Regions from separate parts of the Streptomyces sp. NBC_00341 genome, predicted to be linked through region 1. Evidence: riboswitches for the same ligand, from Rfam matches in the RefSeq annotation. Region 1 holds a riboswitch; each other region holds the start of a gene.

Region 1 (7,491 bases):
GTTCCGGCCACTGACCCGGTTCGAGGGACAGGGCCTGGACAAGGGCCATGTCGTGCACGATCTGCTCTTCGCCCGCTGCTGATCCCTTCCTCCAGGGCCCCGGTCACCCCGCGCCGGCCGCTTCCGCGAGGCGGATACGCCATGGCCGTTGTCAGTCCTCCTCGTTAGGGTCATGGGGTGTCCGACGGTTCTGTTCCGCAGCAGCGGCAGTCGCAGCCGGCCGTCCCGGTGCTCGAGGAGCAGCGGGTCGGCGAGATCCTGGCTGCCGTGCCGGAGCGGGGCCAGTGGCGTTACCGGCCGCGCCGCGTCGGCATGTTGTGGCGGAGCAGGACGCTCCGCGTCGTCGCCGTCTTCACCGTGCTGGCCCTCTGCGGCCTGGTGATCCTCGCGCTGGTCCGGGACCAGACGGGCACTCAGGGGTTCCTCGTCGGGCTGGGGCTCGCGGTGCTGCCGGTCCCGCTGCTGATGACGGCGTTCCGCTGGCTGGACCGGGTGGAGCCGGGCCCGTGGCGCAACATGCTGTTCGCCTTCGCCTGGGGTGCCTGCGCGGCCGCGCTCGTCGCGATCCTCGCGAACTCCTTCGCGACCCAGTGGATCGCCACGGCCACCGCCGACCCGGGCAGCGCGGACACGCTGGGTGCCACCGTCATAGCGCCCGTCGTCGAGGAGAGCGCCAAGGGCGCGGCCGTACTGCTCCTCTTCCTGTTCCGAAGACGGGACTTCAACGGAATCGTCGACGGCCTGGTCGTCGCCGGATTCGCCGCGACGGGCTTCGCCTTCACCGAGAACATCCTCTATCTGGGCAACGCCTTCGGCGAGGACCAGCAGATGGGCTCGGGGTTCGCCTCCGTGACCGTCGCGACGTTCTTCGTCCGGGCGGTGATGTCGCCGTTCGCGCATCCGCTCTTCACCGTCATGACCGGCATCGGCTTCGGGATCGCCGCGAGCAGCGCACGCCACCAGCGGTTCCGCCGCATCGCGCTGCCGTTCCTCGGCCTGGTCCTCGCGATGGGCATGCACGCCCTGTGGAACGGCTCCGCGACGTTCGGCCCGTACGGCTTCTACGTGGTGTACGGCGTGTTCATGATGCCCGCCTTCGGTCTGGTGACCTGGCTGGCGATCTGGTCCCGGCTGCGCGAGCTGCGCACCCTGGCCATCGAGCTGCCCGCCTACGCCGCGGCCGGCTGGCTCTCCCCCACCGAGCCGCTCGCCCTCTCGTCGATGCGGGCCCGCGGCATGGCCAGGGACACGGCACGCCGGTGGCAGGCGGTGCCGGCGGGGAGCGGCCCGTACAGCCCGTACGGCCTCCAGGGCTACGTACCGGCCCCGGTCGCCGCACAGATCACCGCTCAGGTCAGCGGCGTGGCCGGCGCCCAGGCGAAGGCCGAGGCCAAGGCCCGGGGGAAAGCGGCGGCGCGCGCGGTCGCCGAGTACGAGTCGTTCGCGACGTCACTCGCGTTTCTGCGCCGACAGGCCCGCCGCGGCACGGCCGGCCCGGACCTGGCCGAACGCGAGCTGGAGCTGCTGCACCACCTGTGGCAGCGCCGCGAGGTCGCCGGACCCGCCCTCGCGTACGCGGCGCAGGCGACGGGCCGCCTGCGCCCCCGGCACGTGCGCCCGGCGCACGGGCCGTACGGTACCGGGCCGGACGCGTACCCGGGGTACGGCCCGTACCAGCCGTACGGCAGCCCCGCCCCGCACCAGGGCCCGGCCCCGTACGGCCAACAGCCCTACCCCGCATACCCGTACGGGGAACAGCCCTACAACCCCCAGCCCTACAGCCAGCAGCCCTACAACCCGCCGCCGTACGGACAACAGCCGTACGGACAACAGCCGTACGGACAACAGCCGTACGGCGGCGGGCCGCAGTCCTCGTCCTAGGCGGACGCCTCGGTGAGCGCGGTCAGTTCCTGGTCCGTCAGGCGCAGATCGTCGACGGCCAGCAGCGCGGGAAGCTGTTCGACCGTACGGGCGGAGGCGATCGGCGAGACCACGGTCGGCCGGGAGGCCAGCCAGGCCAGCGCCACCGTGGCGATCTCGGCGTCCCGCTCCTGCGCGATCGCGTCGAGCGCGGTGAGGACCTTCTGGCCGCGCTCCGTCTCCAGGTGCTGGGCGGCGCCACCGGCGCGGGCACTGTCCACGGTCGTGCCCGCGCGGTACTTGCCGGTCAGGAATCCGGAGGCGAGGGCGAAGTACGGGACGGCGGCGAGCCCGGCCTCTGCGCTCAGGTCCTGGAGCTCGCCCTCGTAGGTGTCGCGCGAGACGAGGTTGTAGTGCGGCTGGAGCGCCACGTAACGGGCCAGGCCCTCGCGCTCGGAGAAGTCCAGCGAGGCGCGGAGCCGCGCCGGGCTGATGTTGGAGGCGGCGATCTCGCGGACCTTGCCCTCCTTCACCAACTGGTCGAGGGCGGTGATGATCTCCTCGACGGGGACGGTCTCGTCGTCGTGGTGCGTGTAGTAGAGGTCGATGTAGTCCGTGCCGAGCCGGCGCAGCGACTCCTCCGCCCCGGCCTTGATGGTGGCGGCGGCGAGCCCCTTGAACTGGGGGTGGGAGCCGACCTTGGTGGCCAGGACGACGTCGGAGCGGTTGCCCCGCGCCGCGAACCACTTGCCGATGAGGGTCTCCGACTCGCCGCCCACGTTGCCGGGGATCCAGGAGGAGTACGTGTCGGCCGTGTCGACGAAGTTGCCGCCGCCCGCCGTGTACGCGTCGAGAACGGCGAAGGACTGCGCCTCGTCGGCGGTCCAGCCGAAGACGTTGCCGCCGAGGGAGAGCGTGGAGACCTGGAGGTCGGAGGAACCGAGTTTGCGGAGAGAAGTCATATGCGGAACAACCCACGGCACCGCACGCGCTATTCCATGGCAGCTACAGCTACCCCGTACGCCACGGCCGGGGCCGACAGGGCCGACCGGAACAGACGAAGACCGGCAGCCCTGGCGTCGGGGGGTGAGCGCCAGGACTGCCGGGGTTCGGTGCACTCAGACCGTCAGGCCCCGGGCGCGCAGCCACGGCATCGGGTCGATGCCGGTGCCGTCCTGGGTGTGGACCTCCAGGTGGAGGTGCGGGCCGGTCACGTTGCCGGTCGCGCCCACGCGTCCGATGGTGTCCCCGGTGGTGACCTGCTGGCCGACGCTGACACCGATCGAGGACTGGTGGCAGAACCACAGCTCCGTACCGTCGTCGAGCTCCAGGACCGTGCGGTAGCCGTACGCGCCGGACCAGCCTGCGGACTTGACGGTGGCGCTGTGGATGGCCTTGATCGGGGTGCCGGTCGGCGCCGCGAAGTCGAGGCCCGTGTGGTAGCCGGAGGACCACATCGAACCGGCCTCGCCGAAGGTCGAGGTGATCGTGTACGAGGAGGTGGGGATGGCGTAGCTGGCGGCGAGCTTGGCGAGCCGTACCGCCTCCGCCTTCTTCTTCGCCTCTTCCGCGGCCTTCTTCTTGGCGGCGGCGACCTTGGCCTCCGCGGCGTCCTGCTGCTTCTTCGCCTCTGCGGCGGCCTTCTCCTCCGCGGCCTTCTCCTCGGCCGCCCTGGCCTCGGCGTCGGCGGAGTCCTGCTGCTGCTCGGCCTGCTGGAGGATGCGGGCGCGGAGCGCCTCGCCCGCGTCCGTCGTGCCCTGCTCGGCCTCTGTGGTGGTGATGCCGGCCGTCGTCAGCGGGGCGGTGGCGGCCGCGACCTCGGTCTTCTCCGCCTCGGACTCACCCGAGAACAACGCGCCTACGCCAGGAAGGGACTTGGCCTCGGGAAGTTTGTCCGAGATGGCGTCGGGAAGAGAGATAGACACGGGCGGCTTGCTCTGGGCGGAGGCCATGCCACCCGCGCCGACGGCCGCGATGACACCGACGCCGAGAACGGTGGAGCTGCGGGCGAGCCCGTTGCGCTGCTTGGCGACGCGGTGCTTGCCGCGCACGGGGCGGATGGACTCCTCCGTGGGGTTCCATTCCTCCCACGCCCGGTCGGATTCGGGCTCGTCGGCGCGGAGGCCGCTGCCGAAGTCGCTCCCGAACCCGCCGCCCCGCTCGGTTCCGTAAACGGTTCCGTAGTCGGCCCCGTGATCGGTTCCGTAAGCGGTTCCGTGGTTGGCGCCATAAGCGGCACCGGGCCCGGTTCCGAAGTCGTTTCCGTGTTCGGGTGCGAACCGGGAGGGGGCTTCGGGGGCAGGCTTGTTGGACGCCACTGGGGCGCGCTCCTTTCCTTCCTTCTCGCCTACCGGGTTAGCTGACGGGTTCGGAGCAGGAAGGTCTCCTACGGGTTCCTCCGCCTCTCAACGAGACAGAGATGCCCGATTCACCCCATGTAGGTGGTTCCCCGGTTCCCTTGCGGAATTCGGCGCTCGCGCACGGTGCCGCCACTGGGCGGCGGCTGGGACAACCGCGCTGCGTTATCGAACGTTAATAGACACACGGGCCCGATTCCAAGCCGTTCCAACTGATCGTTCCGATCCTTGGCCTGGACTTTACGGGACACAACCGGGTGGAATCGGGCGAGTTGATCGCCCCTCAATCGTCAGCCGTTTTCTGACGTTGCGTCAAATGTTATGCGGAGGGGTTCCTTACGGTTACGCACGGTGGCATCGGCCGCACCTCTCCCCCACATCCGCCCACGCCCTCCCCCACATCCATCCGCGTTCTCCCGCGTTTGGCCCCTCGCCTTCACCCGGATCCGCCGTCCAGGCCCACGATCTTCACGGTCGTACGCCGGTCCGGCTGCCCCTCGGTCGGGCGCACGACCGCGACCAGGGCCATGTCGTCGGTCGTCACCCCACCGGTGTGCAGCCGGACGTCATCGGTCAGCGCCGACAGCAGCTCCTCCGGCCCCTGGAAGATCCGTCCGCGCAGCCGCTCGGCGGGGTCGTAGAACACCCCGTCGGCGTCGCGGGCCTCGGAGAGGCCGTCCGTATAGAGGAGCAGCGTCGACCCGGCGGGCAGCTCCCACTCGTCGGCGCGGTCCGGCCACACGCCCAGATCCATCCCGAGGGGCAGCGCGGGCAGCGTGGGCCGCAGCTGCTCCAGCGCCCCGTCCGAGTGCAGCAGCAGCGGTTCGGGATGGCCGCGGTTGACGACGCGCACCCGGCCGGAGCCCTGCGGGATCTCCGCCAGCGCGGCGGTGACGAACCCCTCCACCGCGTCGAGCCCGCCGCGCCTGCTCGATTCCCGCGCCAGCGCACGCTCGAGGCGCTGGGCCACCCCCTCCAGTGACCGCTCCTGCTCCGCGGCCTCCCGGAACGCCCCGATGATCACCGCCACCGCCTCCACCGCGTCCAGGCCCTTGCCGCGCACGTCCCCGACGACCAGCCGCACCCCGTACGGGGTGTCCGTGACCGAGAACAGGTCACCGCCGACGAACTCGTCCGCCTGCGCCGCCTCGTACCGCGCGGCCACGTACAGCCCGCCGATCCGGTCGGACGGCGTCGGCAGCACCGCGCGCATGGCGGTCGCCGCGATGACCCGGGCGGAGGCCAGTTGCTCGTTGCTGCGCCGTACGACCCCGTTGATGAAGACCGCGAGGACCGAGACGGTGAGGACGGTGAGCAGCTCGATGAACGGCACGACCCGGATCAGCGTTCCGCTGTGGAGCCGCAGCGCGGCCACGCACAGCAGCGCACCGGCCCCGACCCGGATCGTGCCGGCCCGCGAGAAGAACGGTGCGGCGATCAGCGGGGCCGCGGCGAACAGGGGAACAGCGGTGAAGGCGGGCGGAGTGAAGAAGTCGAACAGCAGCCCGCCGATGAGCATCACCCCGGGCAGTACCCGGACGAACCGGCGGTTGCGGACCTCGTAGGTGCGCGTCCCCCGCCGCTGCTCCCGCTTCCCCACCTTTGCTCTCCTGCCCGGTGCGCTCAGGGCCGCGGACGGTACCGCGCACCACTCCCAGACTTCCCGGAGCACGGTCGCGGGGCGAGTGCTCGACGGCCAATGGGATGACGCGCGCGGCGCGGCTCGTACGGAAACGAATCAGACCCGGCACGCGCTATGCGTGCCGGGTCTGATTCTTCAGTAGCGGGGACAGGATTTGAACCTGCGACCTCTGGGTTATGAGCCCAGCGAGCTACCGAGCTGCTCCACCCCGCGTCGGTAAACACAACTCTACGGCATGTTCGACGCACTCATGACCACCCCGCGCATCTCGCCGGCCACTCCGCACTCCTCACCGGCCGGACTGTCGCTCACCGACCGCGCCGGAAGCCTCAACGTGGTGAAATCGAGAAGGTGTTGCGGGGAACCCGTGTTCTGCCGCAAGGTATCTGCTGCATCCCCCGGACCGGTGGGCTGCCCGTGCGAGCAGGCCCCCGGAGCGCGCGTTTCGTCGTGCCCGCAGGCTGCTCCCGGTCTCTCATCGCAGCCTGTCTGGAGGGCCTCCGCCGATGACCGCACCGCTCACGCCCGTCCCTGCCTCCCCTTCCGCCCCTGCGGCCACTCCGGCATCACCGCTGCGCGGTGCCGTCATCAGTGGCGTGATCGGCGGAGTGATCGGGGCGGTGATGAGCGCGGGAGTGAACTACGCGATCATCGGAATGCCGGACAGCGAATCCGTCAACGCGGTCAACCACGCGGTATCCGGCCTGGTCAGCGGCTTCCTCGCAGGTTTCATAGGAATCCTCGCGCACCACCGCAAGGTCTCCTCGACCGCACGCGCGGAGGCGGCGACGACGGCGACAGCTGCCGCGCTCTCGACGTCAACGACTGCCACACCTGCCGAGCCTGTCGGGACGGCCGACGCAACCGACGCGGCCGAGGCAGCTGTACCTGCCTCTGCCGCCGGCTCCGCCTCCGTACTGGAGAAGTAGCCCGCCGCGTCACTCCGCGCCGGTGATGCGGGGCGTCCGGTCCTGGCCCCGGTCCTGCCCCTGGTCCTCGTTCCCGGTCCGGTTTCCCGTATCGCCGCGGTCCGGGCCCGCCCCCGCCTCCGTACCGCGCTGGAGCGACTGAAGGATCGCCAGCCCCTGGCCGACGACGCCCGCCGCCATCTCGTTGACGCCCTCGGTGCCGTTGAGGACGGTGAGGCTGGCGCCCGACATCCCACGGGCGGCGGCATCGGCCAGCGCCGGCAGGTTCTCCACGATGCGGTTGGCCGCGATGAGCTCCTGGTTGCCCTCCCGCAGCGACACGGCGCGGGCCGTATTGGCGTCCGCCTGGGCCTGGGCGAGGGTCCGTTCGGCGTAGGCGCTGCCGTCCGCCTGGAACTTCACCTGGTCACGGGCGGCCTCGGCCAGCGTGCGCTGCCGGTAGGCCTCGGCGTCCGCCGGGCGCCCGACCTCCGCCTCCAGGCGCTGGGCGGCCAGTCCCGCCTGGCGCTGCGCCAGCGCGGTCTGCTCGTCGATGACCTCGTGCGAGGCCCTGGCCTGCGCGAGCGGCCCGGCCTGGGCGGCACGGGCGTTGTACTGCTCCGTCTCCGCGAGGAACCCGGCCCTCTTGATCGCGGTGTCCCGCTCGTACTCGGCCTTGAGCGCGGAGGCCTGCTGCTCGCGTTCCGCTGCCTCCTGATCGGCC
Region 2 (7,491 bases), 3.1 Mb from region 1:
CGCCGCCGGCCGGATCCCGAACCTGGCCCGGCATCTGCCGGCCGGGGGCTGGGAGCGGCGGCACGCTCCGGGGAGTTTCACCTACGCGTCGCACCAGGCCATCTTCGCGGGGTTCCTGCCCACGCCGGCCGCGCCCGGCCCGCATCCCCGGCTGTTCGCCGCCCGGTTCGCCGGCAGCGAGACGACCGAGGAGCGCACCTTCGTCTTCGACACCCCCGACCTGGTCTCGGGACTGGCCGCGGCCGGCTACCGCACGGTGTGCATCGGCGGGGTGGGGTTCTTCAACCAGCGGGCACCGCTCGGCTCGGTGCTTCCCGGCATGTTCCAGGAGGCGCACTGGGAACCCGGGTTCGGCGTCGCCTCACCCACCTCGTTCGAGGCGCAGGTGGCCCGTGCCGAGCAGGTCGTAGCCGGGCTGCCGCACGGACAGCGGCTGTTCCTCTTCGTCAACGTCTCCGCGCTGCACCAGCCGAACTGGTTCCACCGGCCCGGCGCGACCCGGGACGCGGGTGACAGCCGCGCGACGCACGCCGCCGCGCTGGAGTACGTCGACGCCCATATCGGCCGGCTCTTCGCCGCCATGAGCAGCCGCCGCCGCGCCTTCGCCATCGTCTGCTCCGACCACGGCACGGCGTACGGCGACGACGGCTACACCGGCCACCGGCTCGGGCACGAGTCCGTCTGGACCGTTCCGTACGCCCACTTCTTCCTGGAACCGGGGACCGCACGATGACCAGTCCGCACACCGTCCGCCCGTACCAGAGCTATGTGTACGCCTATCCGCACAAGACCGCGTACGAGCCGCTCGGCCGGCTGCCCGGCGGGCGTCCGGCCCTGAGGGATCTGTGGGCCGGGGAAGGCAAGGACGCGCTCTCGCTCTATCTCCACATACCGTTCTGCGAGGTCCGCTGCGGCTTCTGCAACCTCTTCACCCGGGTCGGCGCCCCCGACGAGCTGACCGGCCGCTACCTCGACGCGCTGGACCGGCAGGCGACAGCCGTACGGGAGGCCCTGGGCGACACGGAGCCGGTGCGTTTCGCCTCGGCGGCCTTCGGCGGCGGGACCCCGACCTTCCTGACGGCGGGCGAGCTGGAGCGCCTGTGCGACATAGCGGAGAAGCGCATGGGCGCCGATCTCCGCTCGGTGCCCCTGTCGGTCGAGACGTCACCGTCGACCGCCACCGCCGACCGGCTGGCCGTCCTGGCGGAGCGGGGGGCGACCAGGATCAGCATCGGTGTGCAGAGCTTCGTCGAGGCCGAGGCACGGGCGGCGGTCCGTCCGCAGCGCCGGGCGGATGTGGAGGCCGCCCTGGGGCTGATCAGGGACGCCCGCATCCCGGTCCTCAACATCGACCTGATCTACGGCATCGACGGGCAGGACGAGTCGAGCTGGCGCACCTCACTGGACGCGGCGCTCCAGTGGCGGCCGGAGGAGCTGTACCTCTACCCGCTGTACGTCCGTCCGCTGACCGGCCTCGGCCGGACCGGCGCCGCCGCGGCGGACGCGGAGCCGGCCTGGGACGAGCAGCGGCTGCGGCTCTACCGCGCGGGCCGCGATCACCTCCTGGGGCACGGCTACGAGCAGGTGTCGATGCGGATGTTCCGGCGCGCCGGCGCCCCGCCCGCCGAGGGCCCCGACGACTACGCGTGCCAGACCGACGGCATGGTCGGCCTCGGCTGCGGCGCCCGCTCGTACACCTCCCGGCTGCACTACTCGTTCGACTACGCCGTGGAGATGCGACAGGTGCGGACGATCATCGACGGCTACACGGAGACCGAGGACTTCTCGCACGCCGAGGTGGGCCGGTACACCGACGGCGACGAGGCGCGCCGCCGCCATCTCCTGCAGTCGGTCCTCCAGGCCGGGGGCATGCGGCTGTCGGAGTACCGCGAGCGGTTCGGCAGCCGGCCCGAGGAGGACTTCGGTGCGGAGCTGGCCCTGTTCGAGGAGCGGGGCTGGCTCGATCCGGACGCGTCGGCCGCCGGGCTGCTGCGTCTGTCGCCCGAGGGGCTCGCGCACTCCGACGCGCTGGGACCCGAGCTCTTCTCCCCCGCGGTGCGGGCCGCGATGGCCTCGTACGAGCTGAAGTGAGCCCCGCATGGACCTGACGATTCTCTACCGGGGCCCGCTCGCGTCGTGCGATTACGACTGCCCGTACTGCCCGTTCGCCAAGCGGCGCGACAGCGGGGAACAGCTGCGGGCCGACCGGGCCGCGCTGGAGCGGTTCACGGCGTGGGCCGCGGCGCAGCGGGACGACCGGATCTCGGTGCTGTTCACCCCGTGGGGCGAGGGGCTGGTCCGCTCCTGGTACCGGCGGGCGATGGTCGAGCTGGCCGGGCTGCCGCACATCCGCCGGGTGGCGATCCAGACGAACCTGAGCGGACGTACGCGGTGGCTGGCCGAGGCGGGCGCGGCCGGGCGGGACAAGATCGCGCTCTGGTGCACGTACCACCCGGGCCAGACGCCGTACGAGCGCTTCCTGGACCGGTGCGGGGAGCTGGCGTCCCTGGGGATCCGGCACAGCGTCGGGGTGGTGGGTCTGGACGATCACCTCGACGAGGCCCGGCGGCTGCGGGCGGCGCTCCCGGAGGAGGTGTACCTCTGGGTCAACGCCGCGGAGGGGCACACCTACACGGACGCGGAGGCCGGCCGGTGGACGGAGATCGACCCGCTGTTCCCGTACAGCCGCCATCCGCACCGCTCGGCCGGGCTGCCGTGCCGGACCGGTGAGTCGGTCATCTCGGTGGACGGGGAGGGCACGGTGCGCCGCTGCCACTTCGTCCGGGCCGAACTCGGCAACCTCTACGACGGCAGCTACCGCGGGGCGCTGGGCCCCCGGGCGTGCCCGCTGGCGGTGTGCGACTGCCATATCGGCTACGTCCATCTGGAGACGCTGCCGCTGTACGACGTGTTCGCGGGCGGCGTGCTGGAGCGCGTACCGGCCCGGCCGCCGCGTTCCGTCGGGCGGGCGGGCCCCCAGCTGCTGGGGATGCCCTCGCCGGAGTTCGCCGAGCGGCGCCCGTTCGGCGAACTCTGACCGGACCGGCCCTCAGAGCGGCAGCAGGTCCGGCCGCTTCGCCTCCACGTGGTCCCCCGACGACTCGCCGCGCAGCCTGCGCCCGATCCACGGCACAAGGTACTCGCGGGCCCAGTGGATGTCGTCGCGCCGGACCTCCAGCGCTCTCCGGTGCGCCTGCGGCGGCCACTCCTGGTCGGGGTCGGCCGGCACGTCGAGGCCCAGGACCTGGGCGGCGCGCAGCGCGACGCGGGTGTGCCCCTCTGGCGACAGGTGCAGCCGGTCGCCGTCCCAGGCGCGCCGGTCCTGCACGGAGCGCAGGGACCACAGGTCGAGCACCGGGCAGTCGTAGCGGTCCGCGATGGACCGCACATGGGCCGTGTAGGTGGCGATCTTGCCGCGCAGGTGGCGGAGCACCGGAACGCCTCGGGTGTCGAAGCCGGTGGTGACCATGACGGTGCCGACCGACCGGGACAGCTCGGCGACCGCGCGCTCGAAGCGCTCGGCCACGTCGTCGGGGTCGGTGCCCGGCCGGATGATGTCGTTGCCGCCCGCGCAGAAGCTCACCAGGTCGGGGGCGAGTTGCTTGGCGCGCGGTACCTGCTCCTCGACTATCTGGTCGAGGAGGCGTCCTCGTACGGCGAGATTGGCGTACCGGAAGTGTCCGTGCGCGGCGGCTGTGCCGCCCTGCGCCGATTCCGGGTGCGGGAGCTGGTCCGCGAGAATTACCGCGAGCCGGTCGGCCCAGCCGAAGAATGTCCCGTCCGGGCCCGGGTCACCGACTCCTTCGGTGAAACTGTCGCCAATCGCCGCGTACGACTCGATGGCGCCCTGTCGGTTGATGACGCCCTGTCGGATGTTTCTCGAATCGTCTGCCACAAGGGCATATCCTGCACCGTCGATTGTGACCTACGCGACCGTAATATGGGGTTGACGGGTGGTGAGATAGACCACCCGGTCAGTTTTTGGTAAAGGGGGAATAAGGACGGTCACCGCAAAGCAGAGGGACGGCGCGCCGCCGCGCACCGTCCCTCTGTATTGCTTGCGGGTCCGGGTCACCGGACCGCTGCTGCCTGGATCAGACGTTGATCCCGTGCGACGCCAGGTAGGCAATCGGGTCGATGTCCGAGCCGTACGCCGGGCCGGTGCGGATCTCGAAGTGGAGGTGCGGGCCGGTGGCGTTGCCGGTGGCGCCGGAGAGGCCGACCTGCTGGCCCGCGGTCACGGTCTGGCCCGCCGAGACGGAGAGCGAGGACATGTGGCCGTACTGCGAGTAGTGGCCGTCGGCGTGCTTGATGACGACCTCGTTGCCGTACGCGCCGCCCCAGCCCGCGGTGACGACGGTGCCGGAGGTGATCGCCTTCACGCTGGTGCCGGTGGAGACGGGGAAGTCGATGCCGGTGTGGCTGCCGCTGGACCAGCTGGCGCCGGAGGCGCGGTAGGCGGTGGTGTGGTTGCCGGGGACCGGGTGGACGTAGCCGGAGGCGGTGCCCTGCTCGGCCGGAGCGGTGTCGGACGCCTGGGTGTCGGAGGAGGACGCGGTGTTGGAGGCCGCGGGCGCCTTCGACTCGGTCTTGGCCGGAGCCTTCGAGGGGGCCTTCGACGGGGTGGTGTCACCCGTGGCGGTGTGCGAGCCGGTGGCCGGGGCGTGGCCCCAGGCCTTGCCGCCGAGGGTCAGCTTCATACCCGGGAAGATCAGGCTCGGGTCGTCACCGACGACCTTGCGGTTGTCCTGGTACAGCTTCTCCCAGCCGCCCTTGACCTTGTGCTGGGCGGCGATCTTCGACAGGTAGTCGCCGGAGACCACGGAGTACGTCGTGGTGCCGGACTGCTTGTCCGCGACCGGCTTGGCCGGGGTGGAGTGCGTGGCGGCGGCCGACTTCGCGGTGGCGGGAGCGGCCTGCTCCGCGGCGTTGGCACCGGTGGCGCCGAGCAGCGGAAGCGCGATGACGGCTCCGCCGGCGCTCGCGACGACGACGCCGCGGGCGATGGTGCTGGACTTGGGACGGCGGTGCTTACCCGGGATGGGCATGAAGAATTTCCTCTCCGGCGCCTACGAGGTGAGCTGTCGGGTTCGGGCTGGAGATGCCCGGCCGCGCCTGGCGCGACTTCACCCCGAGCCGGCCGGATCACTCCGGTCGGCGGCTTACCTGGGTCCCCCGCTCCTGCCACACGGTGAGTGGGTGCGGAATTCCGGACGGCGGCAGGATTAGGCGTTCCATCCGGATTGACATGGAACGTAAGCGAGCCAGGACGGCGGAAACAAGCCACGGGTTCCACGCCGGAATCCGCACCGGGAATTCGACGCGGAATTCCGGTCACACTCCGTGGATTATGGATCTTGGCATTCCGCTTGGCGCACGGATTGCCCAACCGGAGCGCCGCCACACACCGTCACGGATATGATCCCGCTCACGAGAGGGTGACCATCTCCCGTATAAGCAGGGCATGTTCGACTAAAAGCCTCAATGCGGACATGTCGTGCCCGTCATTCGCGGGGCGTCCCGCAAAGGCACGGTGCGGCGTGCCACAAATGCGCAGCACGGAGGGGGATGGACGGGAGCATCGCCGGGATGATTGTCCGTGTATCCGATGTCGTATCGTCACGGGAGTGGACCCGTCGGCGACACGCGTCGGCGGCAGAGCCCCCAGGAGTGACCGTGACGCAGCAGTTGCCGCAGACCCCGTCGACGGAACCCGAGCTGGCGGGGGTCCGCAACTTCCGTGACGTGGGCGGGCTGCCCACCTCTGACGGCCGCCGGGTGCGGTACGGGCGGCTCTACCGCAGCGGTCACCTGGCAGCCGCCACGCCCGAGGACGCGGCGTTCCTCGGCGGCCTCGGCCTGCACACCGTCTTCGACTTCCGCAACGCCGCCGACCTCAAGCTGGACGGACCGGACGTCGAGCTGCCCGGCGTACGCAATGTGAACGTCCCGCTCACCGACCCGGCGGACGGCTCCGAGTTCTGGCGGATGGTCCGCGACGGCAACATGGACGAGCTGCGCGCGATCCTCGGCGGCGGCAAGGGGACCGACCGCATGGTCGCCTCCTACCGCTCGATCATCCTGGACCGCACCGCCGAGCACAGCCAGGTGCTGCACGCCCTGGCCGAGGACAGCGTCCCGGCCCTGATGCACTGCGCGGCGGGCAAGGACCGGGCCGGGCTCTCGATCGCGATCTCCTTGCTCGCGGTGGGCGTCGGACGCGAGACGATCGAGGCGGACTACCTCAAGTCCAACGACACCCACCGCCGCTACCGGGTGCGCCGCAGCGACACCTCCGCGGCCGGGATGTCGCCCGAGGTGATGGAGCTCCTCAGCCCGCTCTTCGGCGCCCACAGCGAATACCTCGGGGCGGCCTTCGCCACGATCGACGAGACGTGGGGCGGCACGGACCGCTACCTCTCCGAGGGGCTGAAGATCACGCCCGAGACACGGGAGCGGCTGCGCGAGCGGCTCCTCGAAGACTCCTGACGGAATCCGGAGGGGTGACGCCGCCGGCTACTGGTTGTGCATCCCCACCGCGAACAGCAGGTAGAGGAAGCCCGCGACGACGTGCCCGGCCACCAGGTAGGCGAACAGCCTGATGACCAGCCCCCGCGGCATCTTGCGCTCCTGGGAGTCGGACTCCTTGCGCCTGGCCGGGGTCAGCGGGTCGTAGTTCTCGGAATCGGACATGACGGTCCTCTCTGGTGACCGGACGGGCCGGCGGGACGGCGTCTCAGCGACGGTGGATCCCGCTGCCGAGACACAGCTCGGCGGCGGGGCTCTGCAGCAGGGTGTGAACGAAGAGCAGCTCGGCACCCTCGCGGTCCGGCGCCGCGATCCGGTGCGGGGTGAGCGAGTCGAAGTGCGCGCTGTCACCGGGGCCGAGGTCGTGCACGGTGTCCCCGAGGGTCACCCGGAGGTTTCCGGCCAGGACGTAGAGCCACTCCTCACCGGGGTGGACGCGCACCAGGTCGCCCTGCGCGCCGTACGGCACCCGGACGCGCAGCGCCTGCATCGCCCGGCCGGACCCACCGGCCTGCTGGTACATCCAGCCGTCGGCCTCCGCCCCCTCGAACTTCCGGGCACGGACGATCGCGTCACGTTCCGGAGGGATCTCGCCGAGCAGCTCGGAGACCGTCGTACCGTAGATCCTGGCGAGTCCGAGCAGCATCGGCAGCGAGGGCTGGCGGCGGCCCGTTTCGAGCCGGGACAGATGCGCGGGCGAGAGCCCGGCGCGCTGGGCGGCGGTCTCCAGGGTGAGCCCGCGGCCGCGGCGCAGATCGCGTAGCCGAGGCGCGACACCGGGCAGCTCTTCGGCCGCCCCTGCTTCTGCGGGATTCATATGTCCATTGGGCCAGGATCCTGCCTGGGAGGCAAATTTATTGCCTCCCAGGCAAAACCCCTCCTGATCAGCGGTTGGCCACGGCCTGCTTCACCAGGGTCCGGCCGAAGTCCCACATCAGCCCGCCGTTGTGCGCGTCGTCCATC
Region 3 (7,491 bases), 1.4 Mb from region 1:
GGCGTGGCGGGCTCATCATGCGCGGACTGCGGACGCTTCCGGTGGAGTTCACCCCCGGGGTCACCACCAAGGGAGGTGACACTCTGTCAACTCTGTGACTTTGGCGTGATCTCCGCTGCATCGACTTGTGACACACGTTCGAGTCCCGCTAGGTTCACCGTTCGACTCACCAGTCACCTTGTCAGTCACACGGAAGGCATTCCCATGGGCTCCGCGAACGGCAGACACCGTCGCCCTCGTCAGGCACCCGCGATCATCGTCGCCGCAGGCGTGACCGGCTCGGCCATCGCCATCCCGCTGCTCGGTGCCGCAGGTGCGCACGCCGCCGACGCCTCGACCTGGGACCGGGTCGCGGAGTGCGAGAGCGGCGGCATGTGGAGTGCCGACCTCGGCAACGGCTTCTACGGCGGCCTGCAGTTCTCGCAGGAGGTCTGGAAGTCCTACGGCGGCGAGACGTACGCCCCGCGTGCGGACCTCGCCAGCCGCTCGCAGCAGATCGCCGTGGCGGAGAAGGTGCTGGGCGATCAGGGGCCGAAGGCGTGGCCCAGTTGCGCCGTCATCTCCGGCCTCACCCCGGACGGCTCCCTGCCTGGTGTCGACCCGGGCGTCGATCCGGCCGCCACCCCGTCCGCGGATCCGTCCGAGAGCGCGGACCCGTCCGCGAGTGCCGATCCGTCAGAGAGCGCCGATCCGGCGGACGGCGCGGCCAAGGACGCGACGAAGGCCCCGTCGGACGACGCCACGGCCGACCCGGCCGGCAAGGACCGCAAGCCGGACTCCTCCGCCTCCCCGGACGCCACACCCCCCGCCTCCGGCTCCACCGGCGCGGGCGACCCCTCCGGCGGCCCGGACGGGTCCTCCCCGGCCGCGGAGGCGGGCGGCAAGCACCGCGGCACGCCGGCCCCGGAGCGGACCGGTGACGGCCGGGACTCGGGGCGGCACGCCTCGCGCGGCGAGGGGGACGGGCGCGCCGCGGGCGCGCCGGCCGCCGACGGCACGTACACCGTCCGGCCCGGCGACAACCTCTGGGCCATCGCCGACGCGCAGGAGCTGCCCGGCGGCTGGACCGGGCTGTACGAGGCCAACAAGGCGGCCGTCGGCTCGGACCCCGACCTCATCCTCCCCGGCCAGCACCTCGATCTCGGCGTGAAGACCGGCTGAGACCGGACGTCGGGGCGATCGTGGAAGCGGCCGTGGAAACGGTCTGATCAACAGCTGAAAACACCTTGAACCTGGGGTACTTAAGAGGCCTATGTCCCACTTTTGACTAAGTGAGACATGGGTCTCTTCGCGTGAACTCGCGCGTCTTGTCCGGGAGGTCCCCCCGCATCCGTTCCGACCTGCGCAAACAGGTGTTAATCCGATGCAATTAAGGGCTGATTATCCGGTATGTCCTTCTTTGAATGTAGGGGTTGGGTGTGTTTACGGTCAGAACCGCTCGCACCGCGGGCCCCGTCGATCGTCACGCCGAATCCTGCCGTCGGTCGAAGGGAACAGACGCGTAAAGCGCCGTAGGCAGGAGCGGGGGACCCAGGTAAGTGCCGGGCCCGATCGTCGCAAGACGGATCAGGACCGGCTTGGGGTTAAGTCGTGCGCTAGGACGTGCGACCGGGCAACTCACTTGGCCCGAACCCGACAGCTCACCTCGCAGGCGTCGGTGAGGAGAAGTCTCGATGCTGCTGAACAGCAAGGGCAACAAGCACCGCCGCCCGTCCAAGGCCGTCCGTATCGCCACGCTCGCCGGTGTGACCGGTGCCGCCATCGCAGTGCCCCTGATGGGTGCCACCGGCGCCTCCGCCGCCTCCGTCTCCACGTGGGACGCGGTCGCCCAGTGCGAGTCCGGCGGCAACTGGTCCATCAACACCGGCAACGGCTACTACGGCGGTCTGCAGTTCTCGCAGTCCAGCTGGGCCGCCGCCGGCGGTACGCAGTACGCGGCCCGCGCCGACCTGGCCAGCAAGGCCCAGCAGATCGCGGTCGCCGAGAAGCTCCTCGACATGCAGGGACCGGGCGCCTGGTCCTGCGCCGGTGCCGGCAACCTGAGCAACGACGGTGTCGACCCGGGCGTCGACACCGGCTCCAGCGCCCCCAAGGCGGAGACCGCTCCGAAGCAGGAGTCCGCTCCGGCGCAGCAGGCCGAGCCGAAGAAGGCCGAGCGCACCGAGGCCCCGGCCACCAACCGCTCGGACCGCTCGACCGCCCCCGAGGCCGGGCAGAAGAAGACCGTGACCACCCCGACCGGCGAGAAGGTCAAGAAGGGCGACGGCGAGTACAAGGTCGTCACCGGCGACTCGCTGAGCAAGATCGCGGCCGACCACAAGGTCAAGGGCGGCTGGCACCAGCTGTTCAAGCTCAACAAGGACATCGTCAAGGACGCCGACATGATCTTCCCGGGTCAGCAGCTCCACCTGGTGAAGTAGTCCCGGCACTCTCCTCGCCGATCTCCCCGGCCCGGTTCGCGTCTTCCCCCCACGCGTGCCGGGCCGGGGTCTGCCGGTCCCCGGTCCGGCGGCTCGGTGGCTCGTGGCGCGGCTCGTGGCGCGGCCCGTGGCGCGGCTCGTGGGATTGCGTGTTGATTGTTCAACTGTTGTTGTTACTGGTCAGTAAATTTCTGGCCTTTCATCCCGCTATGACTGCTCTTGGGTCCTTTTTCGTCCCAGGGGACGGGCGGGCGGCCGACTGAGACGGCCGGGCCGGTTAGGCTCTTGTCGCAAGGCCAAAGCGACCCTGCACAACCAGCGTCATATCCCAGAAGGAGATGCCTCGTGCCGTCCATCGACGTCGTCGTAGCCCGGGAAATCCTCGACTCCCGGGGCAACCCCACGGTCGAGGTCGAGGTTGGCCTCGACGACGGCAGCACGGGCCGTGCTGCCGTTCCGTCCGGAGCCTCCACCGGTGCGTTCGAGGCCATTGAGCTTCGCGACGGTGACCCCAACCGCTACCACGGGAAGGGCGTCGAGAAGGCGGTCCTCGCCGTGATCGAGCAGATCGGCCCGGAGCTCGTCGGCTACGACGCGACCGAGCAGCGGCTGATCGACCAGGCCATGTTCGACCTGGACGCCACGGAGAACAAGGGCTCGCTCGGCGCCAACGCCATCCTCGGCGTCTCGCTCGCCGTCGCCCACGCCGCGTCCGAGGCCTCGGACCTGCCGCTGTTCCGCTACCTCGGTGGCCCGAACGCGCACCTGCTGCCCGTCCCGATGATGAACATCCTCAACGGTGGGTCGCACGCCGACTCCAACGTGGACATCCAGGAGTTCATGATCGCCCCGATCGGCGCGGAGTCCTTCTCCGAGGCCCTGCGCTGGGGCGCCGAGGTCTACCACACGCTGAAGAAGGTCCTGAAGACCAAGGGCCTGTCCACCGGTCTCGGTGACGAGGGCGGCTTCGCGCCGAACCTGGAGTCCAACCGCGCCGCGCTCGACCTCATCGTCGAGGCCATCAAGGAAGCCGGCTACGCCCCCGGCAAGGACATCGCGCTCGCGCTCGACGTCGCCGCCTCGGAGTTCTACAAGGACGGCAAGTACGAGTTCGAGGGCAAGTCCCGCTCGGCCGCCGAGATGACCGAGTACTACGAGGAGCTCGTCGACGCGTACCCGCTGGTCTCCATCGAGGACCCGCTGTACGAGGACGACTGGGCCGGCTGGAAGGTCATCACGGACAAGATCGGCGCCAAGGTGCAGATCGTCGGCGACGACCTCTTCGTCACCAACCCGGAGCGCCTGGCCCGCGGCATCGAGGAGGGCTCGGCCAACGCCCTGCTCGTCAAGGTCAACCAGATCGGTTCGCTGACCGAGACCCTGGACGCCGTCGAGCTGGCCCAGCGCAACGGCTTCAAGTGCATGATGTCCCACCGCTCCGGCGAGACCGAGGACGTCACCATCGCCGACCTCGCGGTCGCCGTGAACTGCGGCCAGATCAAGACCGGCGCCCCGGCCCGCTCGGACCGCGTCGCCAAGTACAACCAGCTGCTGCGCATCGAGGAGATCCTCGACGACGCCGCGGTGTACGCGGGCCGCTCGGCGTTCCCGCGGTTCAAGGGCTGACAAGCCCGACCGGGTCCAGCGACCCGGCCTCCGTCCGTCCCCGCACTCGGTCCCGTACCGTGTGCGGGGACGGACGTGCGTAATGGGGAGGCGGAGACATGGCCGCGAAGGACCGGGACCGGTTCTCCACCGCGACCCGGCTGAGGCTGCTCGGTGAGCAGACCGCAGCCCGCGTCTACCGGTCCCAGAGCAAGCGCCAGGCCCGCCGCTCCCGCCTCACCGGCCGGGCGGCCTTCCTCGCCCTGGTCGTCTGCTCCCTGGTCGTCGCCCTCGCGTATCCGATGCGGCAGTACGTGTCGCAGCGTGACGAGATCGCGGACCAGGAGCGGCTCGCGCAGGAGGCCGAGGCACGCACCGAGGAGCTGCGCGACGAGAAGGCGCGCCTCCAGGACGACGCGTACATCAAGCGGCTGGCCCGCGAGCACCTGCACTACCTTCTTCCGGGAGAGACCAGCTACACCGTGGTCGATCCCGACGCGGTCAAGGAGCGCAACGGAGTACCGGACGAGTCCGGCCGGCCGTGGCACTCCAACCTGTGGGACGGCGTCGACAGCGCCGACCGGGGCTGACCCGCGGTCCGTCATTTCGCATTGCACCGTCCGGCTGCGGCACCGCGGTCCGGGCGGCCCGATCAGAACCTAGGCAGGCATGGAAACGCCCCCTCCCCAGACCGAGTCCACCGCGCCCACCGACGCGGACATCGCCGCGTTCCAGCAGCAGCTGGGGCGCCCGCCGCGCGGGCTGCGTGCCATCGCGCACCGCTGTCCGTGCGGCAACCCGGACGTGGTCGAGACGCAGCCCCGGCTGGAGGACGGTACGCCGTTCCCGACGACGTACTACCTGACGTGCCCGCGTGCGGCGTCCGCGATCGGCACGCTGGAGGCGAACGGGGTCATGCGGGAGATGACCGAGCGCCTCGGTACGGACCCCGAGCTGGCGGCCGCGTACCGGGCCGCGCACGAGGACTACATCGCGCGGCGCGACGCGATCGAGGTGCTGGAGGGCTTCCCGAGCGCGGGCGGCATGCCGGACCGGGTGAAGTGCCTGCACGTGCTCGTGGGGCACTCGCTGGCGGCGGGGCCCGGGGTGAACCCGCTGGGGGACGAGGCGATCGCGATGCTGCCGGAGTGGTGGCGCAAGGGTCCGTGCGTTTCGCCGTGCGGTGTGCCTGACGGGGACGAGGGCTGAGGTTCCCCTCTCGGGGGCTGAGGTTCCCCCCTCGGGGGCTCCGCCCCCGGACCCCCGCTCCTCAATCGCCGGAGGGGCTGGGAGGCATGACGCGTCGGAGGGGCTGGAGACGTGACGCGTCGGAGGGGCTGGAGACGTGACGCGTTGCAGGGGCTGGAGACGTGAGGCGGCGGGGCTTGATGAAGAGAGGCTTGAAGGTATGACGCGTGTGGCCGCCATTGACTGCGGTACCAACTCGATCCGGCTGCTGGTGGCGGATGCCGACCCCGCCACCGGGGAGTTCACCGAGCTCGACCGGCGGATGGAGATCGTCCGGCTCGGCCAGGGCGTCGACCGGACCGGGCGGCTCGCACCCGAGGCGCTGGAGCGGACGTTCGCCGCGTGCCGGCGGTACGCGGCGGTGATCAAGGAGCACGGTGCGGAGAAGGTCCGCTTCGTCGCGACCTCCGCCTCCCGGGACGCGGAGAACCGGGACGACTTCGTCCGGGGGGTGCTGGACATCCTGGGCGTCGAGCCCGAGGTGATCAGCGGTGACCAGGAGGCGGAGTTCTCCTTCGCCGGGGCCACCAAGGAGCTCGCCGGGCGCGACGACCTCGCGAAGCCGTACCTCGTGGTGGACATCGGCGGTGGCTCGACCGAGTTCGTCGTCGGCGACGACCGGGTGCGGGCCGCCCGGTCCGTGGACATCGGCTGTGTCCGGATGACCGAGCGCCATCTCTCGCGGGACGGCGCGGTCATCGACCCGCCCACGCGGGACGCGGCCGACGCGATCCGCGCGGACGTCGCCGCCGCCCTGGACCTGGCCGGGCGCAGCGTCCCGCTCACCGGGGCGGGCACGCTGGTCGGTCTCGCCGGCACGGTCACCACGGTGGCCGCGATCGCGCTGGGCCTGGAGGAGTACGACTCCGCGGCGATCCACCACTCCCGGGTCTCCCTGGAGCGGGTCCGGGAGATCACCGGGCGGCTGCTGTCCTCGACCCACGCGGAGCGTGCCGCGATCGGCTCGATGCATCCGGGACGGGTCGATGTGATCGCCTCAGGGGCGCTGATCCTGCTGGCCGTCATGGAGCGGACCGGGGCCCGTGAGGTGGTCGTCAGCGAGCACGACATCCTCGACGGGATCGGCTGGTCCATCGCGTAGCGCGGTCCTCCGGGGCGGCGCCGCTCAGCGCCCTCCTGAGGCCTGCCGGCGAGGCCCCGGTGGCCGGGTGCGGGTGGGCGCGGAAACGTCGCTCATACGCATTCCTGCCTGCACCTTTGAGACGCTCAGGGCCACCCGGGGGAGTCCTTGTGGGACACGCCGCGACGAAGTTCGTGAACTTCTTCACAAGGAATTGGGTCCCTGGGGGCGGACTTCTGCTCCGGACGGGCCCCCGGGAGCGTGTGCGGGGTCACTCGCGGCGTGAACGGGGTGGTTCCGGGGGTGTTGCATGCGTGTGAACAGAGAGGGTGGTTCTTCTCGCCCTGCGGCTCAAGGGCCAGCTCACAAGCGGTGAACAACGTTCGCCACGGTGTCGTGGTTCCCTTCCGGGGCCATGACCTGGGTCACGTGGGCGGCGAAGTGTAGCAGAGGGTGGGCCATACCTTGTGAAGGGGCTCACGAGCTCACCCCCGGGGAGGGGTGGATACTCGATGGCATGAGCACCACGGAGCGTCCCAGGATCCTCGTAGTAGGCGGTGGGTACGTAGGCCTGTACGCAGCTCGGCGCATCCTCAAGAAGATGCGCTACGGAGAGGCGACCGTCACGGTCGTCGACCCCCGGTCGTACATGACCTACCAGCCCTTCCTCCCCGAAGCTGCTGCCGGCAGCATCTCGCCCCGGCACGTCGTCGTCCCGCTGCGACGCGTGCTGCCGAAGGCCGAGGTTCTCACCGGCCGTGTCACGACCATTGACCAGGACCGCAAGGTCGCCACGGTCGCGCCGCTCGTCGGCGAGGCCTACGAGCTGCCCTTCGACTACCTGGTCATCGCGATGGGCGCCGTCTCGCGCACCTTCCCGATCCCCGGCCTGGCCGAACAGGGCATCGGTATGAAGGGCATCGAGGAGGCCATCGGCCTGCGCAACCATGTACTGGAGCAGCTGGACAAGGCTGACTCGACGACCGATGAGGATGTCCGCCGCAGGGCGCTCACCTTCGTCTTCGTGGGCGGCGGGTTCGCCGGTGCGGAGACCATCGGCGAGGTCGAGGACATGGCCCGCGACGCGGCGAAGTACTACACGAACGTGAAGCGCGAGGACATGCGCTTCGTGCTCGT
Region 4 (7,491 bases), 2.0 Mb from region 1:
ACGCCCCTGCGGGCGCACCTGCGCCGCCGGGTAACGCAGCAACTGCGCGTCCGAGGTGATGAAGACCAGGTCCTCCTCGCCGGTGCGCAGTTCCACCGCGCCGACGATCCGGTCACCGTCCTTGAGGGAGATGACCTCCAACTCCTCCTTGTTGGCCGGATAGTCGGGCACCACACGCTTCACGACGCCCTGCAGGGTTCCGATCGCCAGCCCCGGCGAGGACTCGTCGAGGGTGGTGAGGCACACGACCTCCTCGTCCGCCTCCAGAGTGAGGAACTCCGCGACCATCGCTCCGCCCGAGAGGTTGGGCGCCGCGTGGGTGTCCGGCAGCTGCGGCAGATCGATCACGGCGAGCCGCATCAGCCGCCCCGTCGAGGTCACCACGCCGATATCGCCCCGTGCAGTGGCCGGTACGGACGACACGATCACATCGTGCTTGGCGCGCTTGGCGTCCTCGCCGAAGACGATCGGGTCGCCGTTGGCCGTACGGGCCAGCAGACCGGTCGAGGAAAGCAGCACCCGGCACGGGTCGTCCGCGACCTCCAGCGGAACCGCCGCGATCTGCGAACCGGCCGACTCCAGCAGCACCGTACGCCGGTCGGTGCCGAACTTCTTGGCGACCGCGGCCAGTTCCGTGGAGACGAGCTTGCGCAGCTCGGGGTCCGATTCGAGGATCGCGGTCAGCTCTTCGATCTCGGCGTTGAGCCGGTCCCGCTCGCTCTCCAGCTCGACCCGGTCGAACCGGGTGAGCCGGCGCAGCGGGGTGTCCAGGATGTACTGCGTCTGGACCTCGCTCAACGAGAAGCGCTCGATGAGCCGGTCCTTGGCCTGCGCCGAATTGTCACTGGACCGGATGAGCCGGATGACCTCGTCGATGTCGATCAGCGCGACGAGGAGGCCCTCGACCAGGTGAAGCCGGTTGCGGCGCTTGGTCCGGCGGAACTCGCTGCGCCGGCGCACCACGTCGAAGCGGTGGTCGAGGTAGACCTCCAGGAGCTCCTTGAGGCCCAGGGTGAGCGGCTGTCCGTCGACCAGCGCCACGTTGTTGATGCCGAAGGACTCCTCCATCGGCGTCAGCTTGTAGAGCTGCTCCAGCACGGCCTCCGGCACGAAGCCGTTCTTCACCTCGATGACCAGGCGCAGTCCGTGCGCGCGGTCGGTGAGGTCCTTGACGTCCGCGATGCCCTGGAGCTTCTTCGCCGAGACCAGGTCCTTGATCTTGGCGATCACCTTCTCAGGACCGACGCTGAAGGGCAGTTCGGTGACGACCAGACCCTTGCGACGTGCCGTGACGCTCTCCACGGCGACGGTGGCCCGGATCTTGAACGAGCCGCGCCCCTTCGCGTACGCGTCCTTGATGCCTCCGAGGCCCACGATCCGGCCACCGGTCGGCAGGTCGGGACCGGGGACGAACCGCATCAGGGTGTCCAGGTCCGCGCCCGGATGCTTGATCAGGTGGCGGGCGGCGGCGATGACCTCGCCCAGGTTGTGCGGCGGCATATTGGTCGCCATGCCGACCGCGATCCCGGTCGTGCCGTTGACCAGGAGGTTGGGATAGGCGGCCGGCAGGACGACCGGCTCCTGCTCCTGGCCGTCGTAGTTCGACTGGAAAGCGACGGTGTCCTCGTCGATCGACTCCGTCATCAACGACGTCGCGTCGGCCATCCGGCACTCGGTGTACCGCATCGCGGCCGGCGGGTCGTCGTTGCCGAGCGAGCCGAAGTTTCCGTGTCCGTCGACAAGGGGGAGCCGCATGGAGAACGGCTGTGCCATCCGCACCAGCGCGTCGTAGATCGACGCGTCACCGTGCGGGTGCAACTTACCCATGACCTCGCCGACGACGCGGGCGCACTTCACGTAGCCGCGGTCCGGGCGCAGGCCCATCTCGTTCATCTGGTACACGATGCGGCGGTGCACCGGCTTCAAGCCGTCACGGGCGTCCGGCAGGGCCCGTGAGTAGATCACCGAATACGCGTACTCGAGGAAGGAGCCCTGCATTTCGTCGACGACGTCGATGTCGAGGATCTTCTCCTCGAAGTCGTCCGGCGGCGGGGTCTTCGTGCTGCGGCGGGCCATCGCGGCTGCGACTCCTTCACGGATTCTGTTCGGGCAACCTCAGGTTCTGACGCGGACCATTGTGGACCGCCGCACCGACAACTCCGACCTCGACCCGTCCCAAAGGCGGTTCTCGACCCGTTCCGAGGGGGGTTCCGCACCCGCTCCGAGGGGGTTCTCGGCCCGTCCCGATGGGGCCGGGACCCTCTTTGCCGCCGACTTCCGCAGAACTTCCGCATGACTTGCGCATGACGTGCGCGGCACGGGAACTTCGCCAGGTGTCGGTGCGCTTGCTTACAGTGGCAGGTCTCGCATCACATCCAGTATCGCGATCGAAGGGACGTACATGCCCATGGGTCACACGGCCACAGCCCAGGCCGGCTCCGGCGGCTTGACAGCGACCGAGCACCGTCTGGCCAACGGCCTGCGCGTGGTGCTCTCCGAGGACCATCTGACCCCGGTCGCCGCGGTGTGCCTCTGGTACGACGTCGGCTCGCGCCACGAGGTCAAGGGACGCACCGGCCTGGCTCACCTTTTCGAGCACCTGATGTTCCAGGGCTCCGGCCAGGTCAAGGGGAACGGCCACTTCGAGCTGGTGCAGGGCGCCGGCGGCTCGCTCAACGGCACCACCAGTTTCGAGCGGACCAACTACTTCGAGACGATGCCCACGCACCAGCTGGAGCTCGCCCTGTGGCTCGAGGCCGACCGGATGGGCTCGCTGCTCGCCGCGCTCGACGAGGAGTCCATGGAGAACCAGCGGGACGTCGTCAAGAACGAGCGCCGGCAGCGGTACGACAACGTCCCGTACGGCACCGCGTTCGAGCGGCTGACCGCCCTCGCGTACCCGGAGGGCCACCCGTACCACCACACCCCGATCGGGTCCATGGCGGACCTGGACGCGGCGACCCTCGATGACGCGCGGTCCTTCTTCCGTACGAACTACGCGCCCAACAACGCGGTGCTCTCGGTCGTCGGTGACATCGACCCCGAGCAGACGCTCGCCTGGATCGAGAAGTACTTCGGCACCATCCCGTCGCACGACGGCAAGCAGCCGCCGAGGGACGGCTCGCTGCCCGAGGTGATCGGCGGTGAGCTGCGCGAGGAGGTCCACGAGGAGGTCCCGGCGCGTGCGCTGATGGCCGCCTACCGGCTGCCGCACGACGGCACCCGGGAGTGCGACGCCGCGGATCTCGCGCTGACCGTGCTGGGCGGCGGCGAGTCGTCCCGGCTGCACAACCGGCTGGTCCGTCGTGACCGGACGGCCGTCGCGGCCGGATTCGGGCTGCTGCGGCTGGCCGGCGCGCCCTCGCTCGGCTGGCTGGACGTCAAGACGTCCGGCGGCGTCGAGGTGGCGCAGATCGAGGCCGCGGTCGACGAGGAGCTCGCCCGGTTCGCCGAGGAGGGCCCCTCGCCGGAGGAGATGGAGCGCGCCCAGGCCCAGTTGGAGCGCGAGTGGCTGGACCGGCTCGGTACGGTCGCGGGCCGCGCCGACGAACTGTGCCGGTTCGCCGTGCTGTTCGGTGACCCGCAGCTCGCCCTGAGCGCGGTGCACCGGGTGCTCGACGTCACCGCGGAGGAGGTCCGGGCGGCCGCCAGGGCCCAGCTGCGGCCCGACAACCGGGCGGTGCTGGTCTACGAGCCGGTCGAGTCCGCGGAGCCCGCAGACGAGGCGGAGACCGACGCCGCCGACGACACCGACGCGCACGAAGGGGCGGACAAGTGAGCGACGCTGCCGTGACTGGAGTTTCGATGGAGTACCACCCGCAGCCCGCCCCCGGCACGGCCAGGCCCTGGGCCTTCCCCGCGCCCGAGCGCGGTGCCCTGCCCAACGGCCTCACGGTGCTGCGCTGCCACCGTCCCGGCCAGCAGGTCGTCGCCGTAGAGGTCTTCCTCGAAGCCCCGCTCGACGCCGAACCCGAGGGTCTGGACGGGGTGGCCACGATCATGTCGCGCGCCCTTTCGGAGGGCACCGACAAGCACAGCGCGGAGGAGTTCGCCGCCGAGCTGGAGCGGTGCGGCGCCACCCTGGACGCCCACGCCGACCACCCCGGTGTCCGGGTCTCCCTGGAGGTGCCCGCCTCCCGGCTGGCCAAGGCGCTCGGCCTGGTCGCGGAGGCCCTGCGGGCCCCGGCCTTCGCCGACAGTGAGATCGAGCGGCTGGTGAACAACCGGCTCGACGAGATCCCGCACGAGCAGGCGAACCCGGCCCGGCGCGCGGCCAAGCAGCTCTCCAAGGAGCTCTTCCCGGCCACGGCCCGTATGTCGCGCCCGCGCCAGGGCACCGAGAAGACCGTCGAGCGGATCGACTCCGCGGCCGTGCGCGCCTTCTACGACGCCCACGTCCGCCCGTCCACCGCGACCGCCGTGGTCGTCGGTGACCTCACCGGCATCGACCTGGACGCCCTGCTCTCCGACACCCTGGGCGACTGGTCGGGCAACACCGCCGCGTCCCGTCCGGTCCCGCCGATCACCGCCGACGACACCGGCCGCGTGGTCATCGTGGACCGCCCCGGAGCGGTGCAGACCCAGCTGCTGATCGGCCGGATCGGCGCCGACCGGCACGACAGCGTCTGGCCGGCCCAGGTACTCGGCACGTACTGCCTGGGCGGCACGCTGACCTCCCGGCTCGACCGGGTGCTGCGTGAGGAGAAGGGCTACACCTACGGCGTACGCGCCTTCGCCCAGGTGCTGCGCTCCTCGGCCCCGGACTCCGCCTCGGGGGCGACCGGCGCCGCGATGCTCGCCATCAGCGGATCGGTTGACACCGAGTCCACCGGCCCGGCGCTGGAAGACCTGTGGAAGGTGCTGCGGACCCTGGCCGCGGAGGGCCTGACGGACGCCGAGCGCGAGACGGCCGTGCAGAACCTCGTGGGCGTGGCACCGCTGAAGTTCGAGACGGCCGCCTCCGTCGCGGGCACCCTCGCGGACCAGGTCGAGCAGCACCTCGCGGACGACTACCAGGCGCAGCTGTACGCGCGCCTCGCCGAGACCGGCACGGTGGAGGCGACGGCGGCCGTGGTCAACGCCTTCCCGGAGGACCGGCTGGTCACGGTCCTCGTCGGGGACGCCGCACAGATCAAGGAGCCCGTCACGGCTCTCGGCATCGGAGAGGTCTCGGTCGTCACCGGCTGACCTGCCACCGCCCCCGACAGCGGGGCGGGAGCGAGGCCCTGGCGGGTCGTCTGCCGCCAGGGCCTCCCTTTTTGTCCGCTTTGGTGGAGAGGTTGCCTGTCTGCCCTGTGGGATGCGCTACAAAACCGCCTGTCCGTTTGGTGCGGGGAAGTGCCCCCGCTTAGCGTCGGCCCGGCTGTCCGTCACTCGTATGCCGCATCCGCGACGTACCGGGCAGCCATCGCCGAGTCCCCGTCAGGCGCGAGCCCGGGGAGCCGGGGACCCACGCAGTCCCTGGGGTGAATCGGATGCCCATGCCTCGACGAGGTTCGGGACTCCGTAGGAGACCTTCCTGCTCCGAACCCGTCAGCTAACCCGGTAGGCGAGAAGGAAGGAAAGGACCAGCCACTTCATGGCGTTCACCCGTGCCACGGGGAAGCACCGTGCCCCGAGCCGTCTGACGCGCCGAGGCGCGAAGGCCGTCGGCATCGCGACCCTGGCGACCACCGGCGTCATCGGCTCGCTGGCCTCCCCGGCGCTCGCCGCGGACACCGAGGCCCCCGCCGCCGATACCGGTCTCTCCCAGATCATCACCATCGAGGGCGACCTGGCCGACCGGATCGACGCCCAGGCGGACGCACAGCGGCACCAGGCCGACGCCGTCGCCAAGGCGAAGGCCAAGGCCGAAGCCGACGCGAAGAAGAAGGCCGAGGCGAAGGCCAAGAAGGCCAAGGCCGCCGCCAAGGCCAAGGAGGCCCGCGAGAGCGAGGCGCGCGCCGCCCGCTCCGCCGAGCGCGCCCGGCTCGGCACCTTCCAGCTGCCCGTCGCGGGTTCCTACGTGAGCACCGGCTACAAGTCCAGCGGCTCCCTGTGGTCCTCCGGCAGCCACTCCGGCATCGACTTCCACGCGGCGTCCGGCAGTTCCGTCGTCGCCGTCGGCGCCGGTACGGTCGTCGAGGCCGGCTGGGGCGGCGCGTACGGCAACAACATCGTGCTCCGGATGACGGACGGCACGTACACCCAGTACGGCCACCTCTCCTCGATCGGCGTCTCCGTCGGCCAGAGCGTCGGCCAGGGGCAGCGGATCGGCCTCTCCGGCGCCACCGGCAACGCCACCGGACCGCACCTCCACTTCGAGGCCCGCACCACCCCGTCGTACGGCTCCGACATGGACCCGGTCGCGTATCTGCGCGCGCACGGCGTCACCGTCTGACCGACGCGAAGCACCTCACCGAAGGCCCCGGCGATGCGCCGGGGCCTTCAGTCGTACCCGGCCGCCGGGCCGTGGTGCGGCCCCCCTTCCCGAACCCGTCCGCGACCAAAAGATATTCATGAATTTACGCCCGGCATCGGAAATGCGTCCGCATTGCAATAGAGTCACAGGACAGGCGTCGATCGGCCGCGTTTCGCGGGGATTAAGGCGGAGGTTCGGACATGCGCATTCCGGCGCATTCGGTATGCACGGCAATCCGTGACGACATCGTCTCCGGTGTCTTCGAACGCGGCAGCCGACTCACCGAGGAGGTGCTCGCACGCCGTTACGGGGTTTCCCGCGTCCCGGTGCGTGAAGCGCTGCGCACCCTGGAGTCCGAGGGTTTCGTGGTCACCCGCAGGCATGCCGGGGCCTGCGTCGCCGAGCCCGACGAGCAGGAGGCGGCCGACCTGCTCGAGGTCCGGATGCTGCTGGAGCCGCTCGGTGCGGCCCGTGCCGCCCAGCGCCGCACCGACGCCCATCTCAAGGTGTTGCGCGGCCTGGTCAGGCTGGGCCAGGAGCGGGCCCGCCGGGGCGAGGGCGAGGATCTGCGCTCACTGGGCGGCTGGTTCCACGAGACCCTCGCCCAGGCCTCCGGCAGCCCCGGCCTGATCGCACTGCTCACCCAGCTCCGGCACAAGATCGCCTGGATGTACGCGGTCGACCCGCCGGCCCGTCCCGCCGATTCCTGGGCCGAGTACGGGGCCATCGTGGACGCCGTGGCACGCGGTGACGCGGAACGGGCGAGGGTGCTCGCCGCCCAGCACGCCGAGCGGGCCACCGGCGCGCACCGGCTGCGCCGCCCCGGCCGCCCTGCTGCGCCGGCCGTACCCCGGGCCGCCCGGGTGAGGACTTCGCAACATGCCGTAAACACCCAGGGCGGCCGTCATTAACAATTACGCCGTATACAAGAAGCAGCTATTCGTCGAGGCATTCCAGGGCCGGCCCATTTTGTTGTTCTGCTCGCCGTCCTGAATCATTTCCGCGGCCGGACCATATGGGTCGGGCGGCATTCTCGTGCGAACGCAAAAGCCGCGGCTCCCGGTCGGGGGTGCCGCGGCTCCTGCGCAGGA

The links. A riboswitch is a leader RNA that binds a small molecule or an ion and turns the genes downstream of it on or off. The one in region 1 is predicted to bind cyclic di-AMP.
Region 2: it holds a riboswitch for cyclic di-AMP, as region 1 does, so the genes downstream of both, OG892_RS35195 (peptidoglycan DD-metalloendopeptidase family protein) here and OG892_RS21420 (M23 family metallopeptidase) in region 1, are expected to answer to the same signal.
Region 3: it holds a riboswitch for cyclic di-AMP, as region 1 does, so the genes downstream of both, OG892_RS15300 (transglycosylase family protein) here and OG892_RS21420 (M23 family metallopeptidase) in region 1, are expected to answer to the same signal.
Region 4: it holds a riboswitch for cyclic di-AMP, as region 1 does, so the genes downstream of both, OG892_RS30560 (M23 family metallopeptidase) here and OG892_RS21420 (M23 family metallopeptidase) in region 1, are expected to answer to the same signal.

Annotation. Positions count from the first base shown of each region.
Region 1 covers NZ_CP108002.1:4,773,420-4,780,910, reverse strand. Annotated here, with positions in the region: gene trmB (tRNA (guanosine(46)-N7)-methyltransferase TrmB) at 1-82, shown strand, start outside; gene OG892_RS21430 (PrsW family glutamic-type intramembrane protease) at 178-1,881, shown strand; gene OG892_RS21425 (aldo/keto reductase) at 1,878-2,822, opposite strand; gene OG892_RS21420 (M23 family metallopeptidase) at 2,979-4,178, opposite strand; cyclic di-AMP (ydaO/yuaA leader) riboswitch at 4,190-4,343, opposite strand; gene OG892_RS21415 (PP2C family protein-serine/threonine phosphatase) at 4,654-5,817, opposite strand; tRNA gene OG892_RS21410 (tRNA-Met) at 5,999-6,072, opposite strand; gene OG892_RS21405 (hypothetical protein) at 6,366-6,788, shown strand; gene OG892_RS21400 (flotillin family protein) at 6,798-7,491, opposite strand, start outside.
Region 2 covers NZ_CP108002.1:7,872,189-7,879,679, reverse strand. Annotated here, with positions in the region: gene OG892_RS35215 (STM4013/SEN3800 family hydrolase) at 1-733, shown strand, start outside; gene OG892_RS35210 (STM4012 family radical SAM protein) at 730-2,091, shown strand; gene OG892_RS35205 (STM4011 family radical SAM protein) at 2,099-3,037, shown strand; gene OG892_RS35200 (SGNH/GDSL hydrolase family protein) at 3,050-3,895, opposite strand; gene OG892_RS35195 (peptidoglycan DD-metalloendopeptidase family protein) at 4,095-5,048, opposite strand; cyclic di-AMP (ydaO/yuaA leader) riboswitch at 5,052-5,242, opposite strand; gene OG892_RS35190 (tyrosine-protein phosphatase) at 5,677-6,489, shown strand; gene OG892_RS35185 (DUF6126 family protein) at 6,517-6,693, opposite strand; gene OG892_RS35180 (helix-turn-helix domain-containing protein) at 6,737-7,345, opposite strand; gene OG892_RS35175 (aspartate aminotransferase family protein) at 7,413-7,491, opposite strand, start outside.
Region 3 covers NZ_CP108002.1:3,419,728-3,427,218, reverse strand. Annotated here, with positions in the region: gene OG892_RS15310 (cytochrome P450) at 1-98, shown strand, start outside; gene OG892_RS15305 (transglycosylase family protein) at 205-1,161, shown strand; cyclic di-AMP (ydaO/yuaA leader) riboswitch at 1,498-1,669, shown strand; gene OG892_RS15300 (transglycosylase family protein) at 1,674-2,420, shown strand; gene eno (phosphopyruvate hydratase) at 2,766-4,046, shown strand; gene OG892_RS15290 (septum formation initiator family protein) at 4,145-4,615, shown strand; gene OG892_RS15285 (DUF501 domain-containing protein) at 4,695-5,234, shown strand; gene OG892_RS15280 (exopolyphosphatase) at 5,434-6,375, shown strand; gene OG892_RS15275 (NAD(P)/FAD-dependent oxidoreductase) at 6,872-7,491, shown strand, end outside.
Region 4 covers NZ_CP108002.1:6,780,911-6,788,401, forward strand. Annotated here, with positions in the region: gene OG892_RS30545 (DNA topoisomerase (ATP-hydrolyzing) subunit A) at 1-2,076, opposite strand, end outside; gene OG892_RS30550 (pitrilysin family protein) at 2,402-3,778, shown strand; gene OG892_RS30555 (pitrilysin family protein) at 3,805-5,187, shown strand; cyclic di-AMP (ydaO/yuaA leader) riboswitch at 5,399-5,566, shown strand; gene OG892_RS30560 (M23 family metallopeptidase) at 5,579-6,379, shown strand; gene OG892_RS30565 (GntR family transcriptional regulator) at 6,601-7,311, shown strand.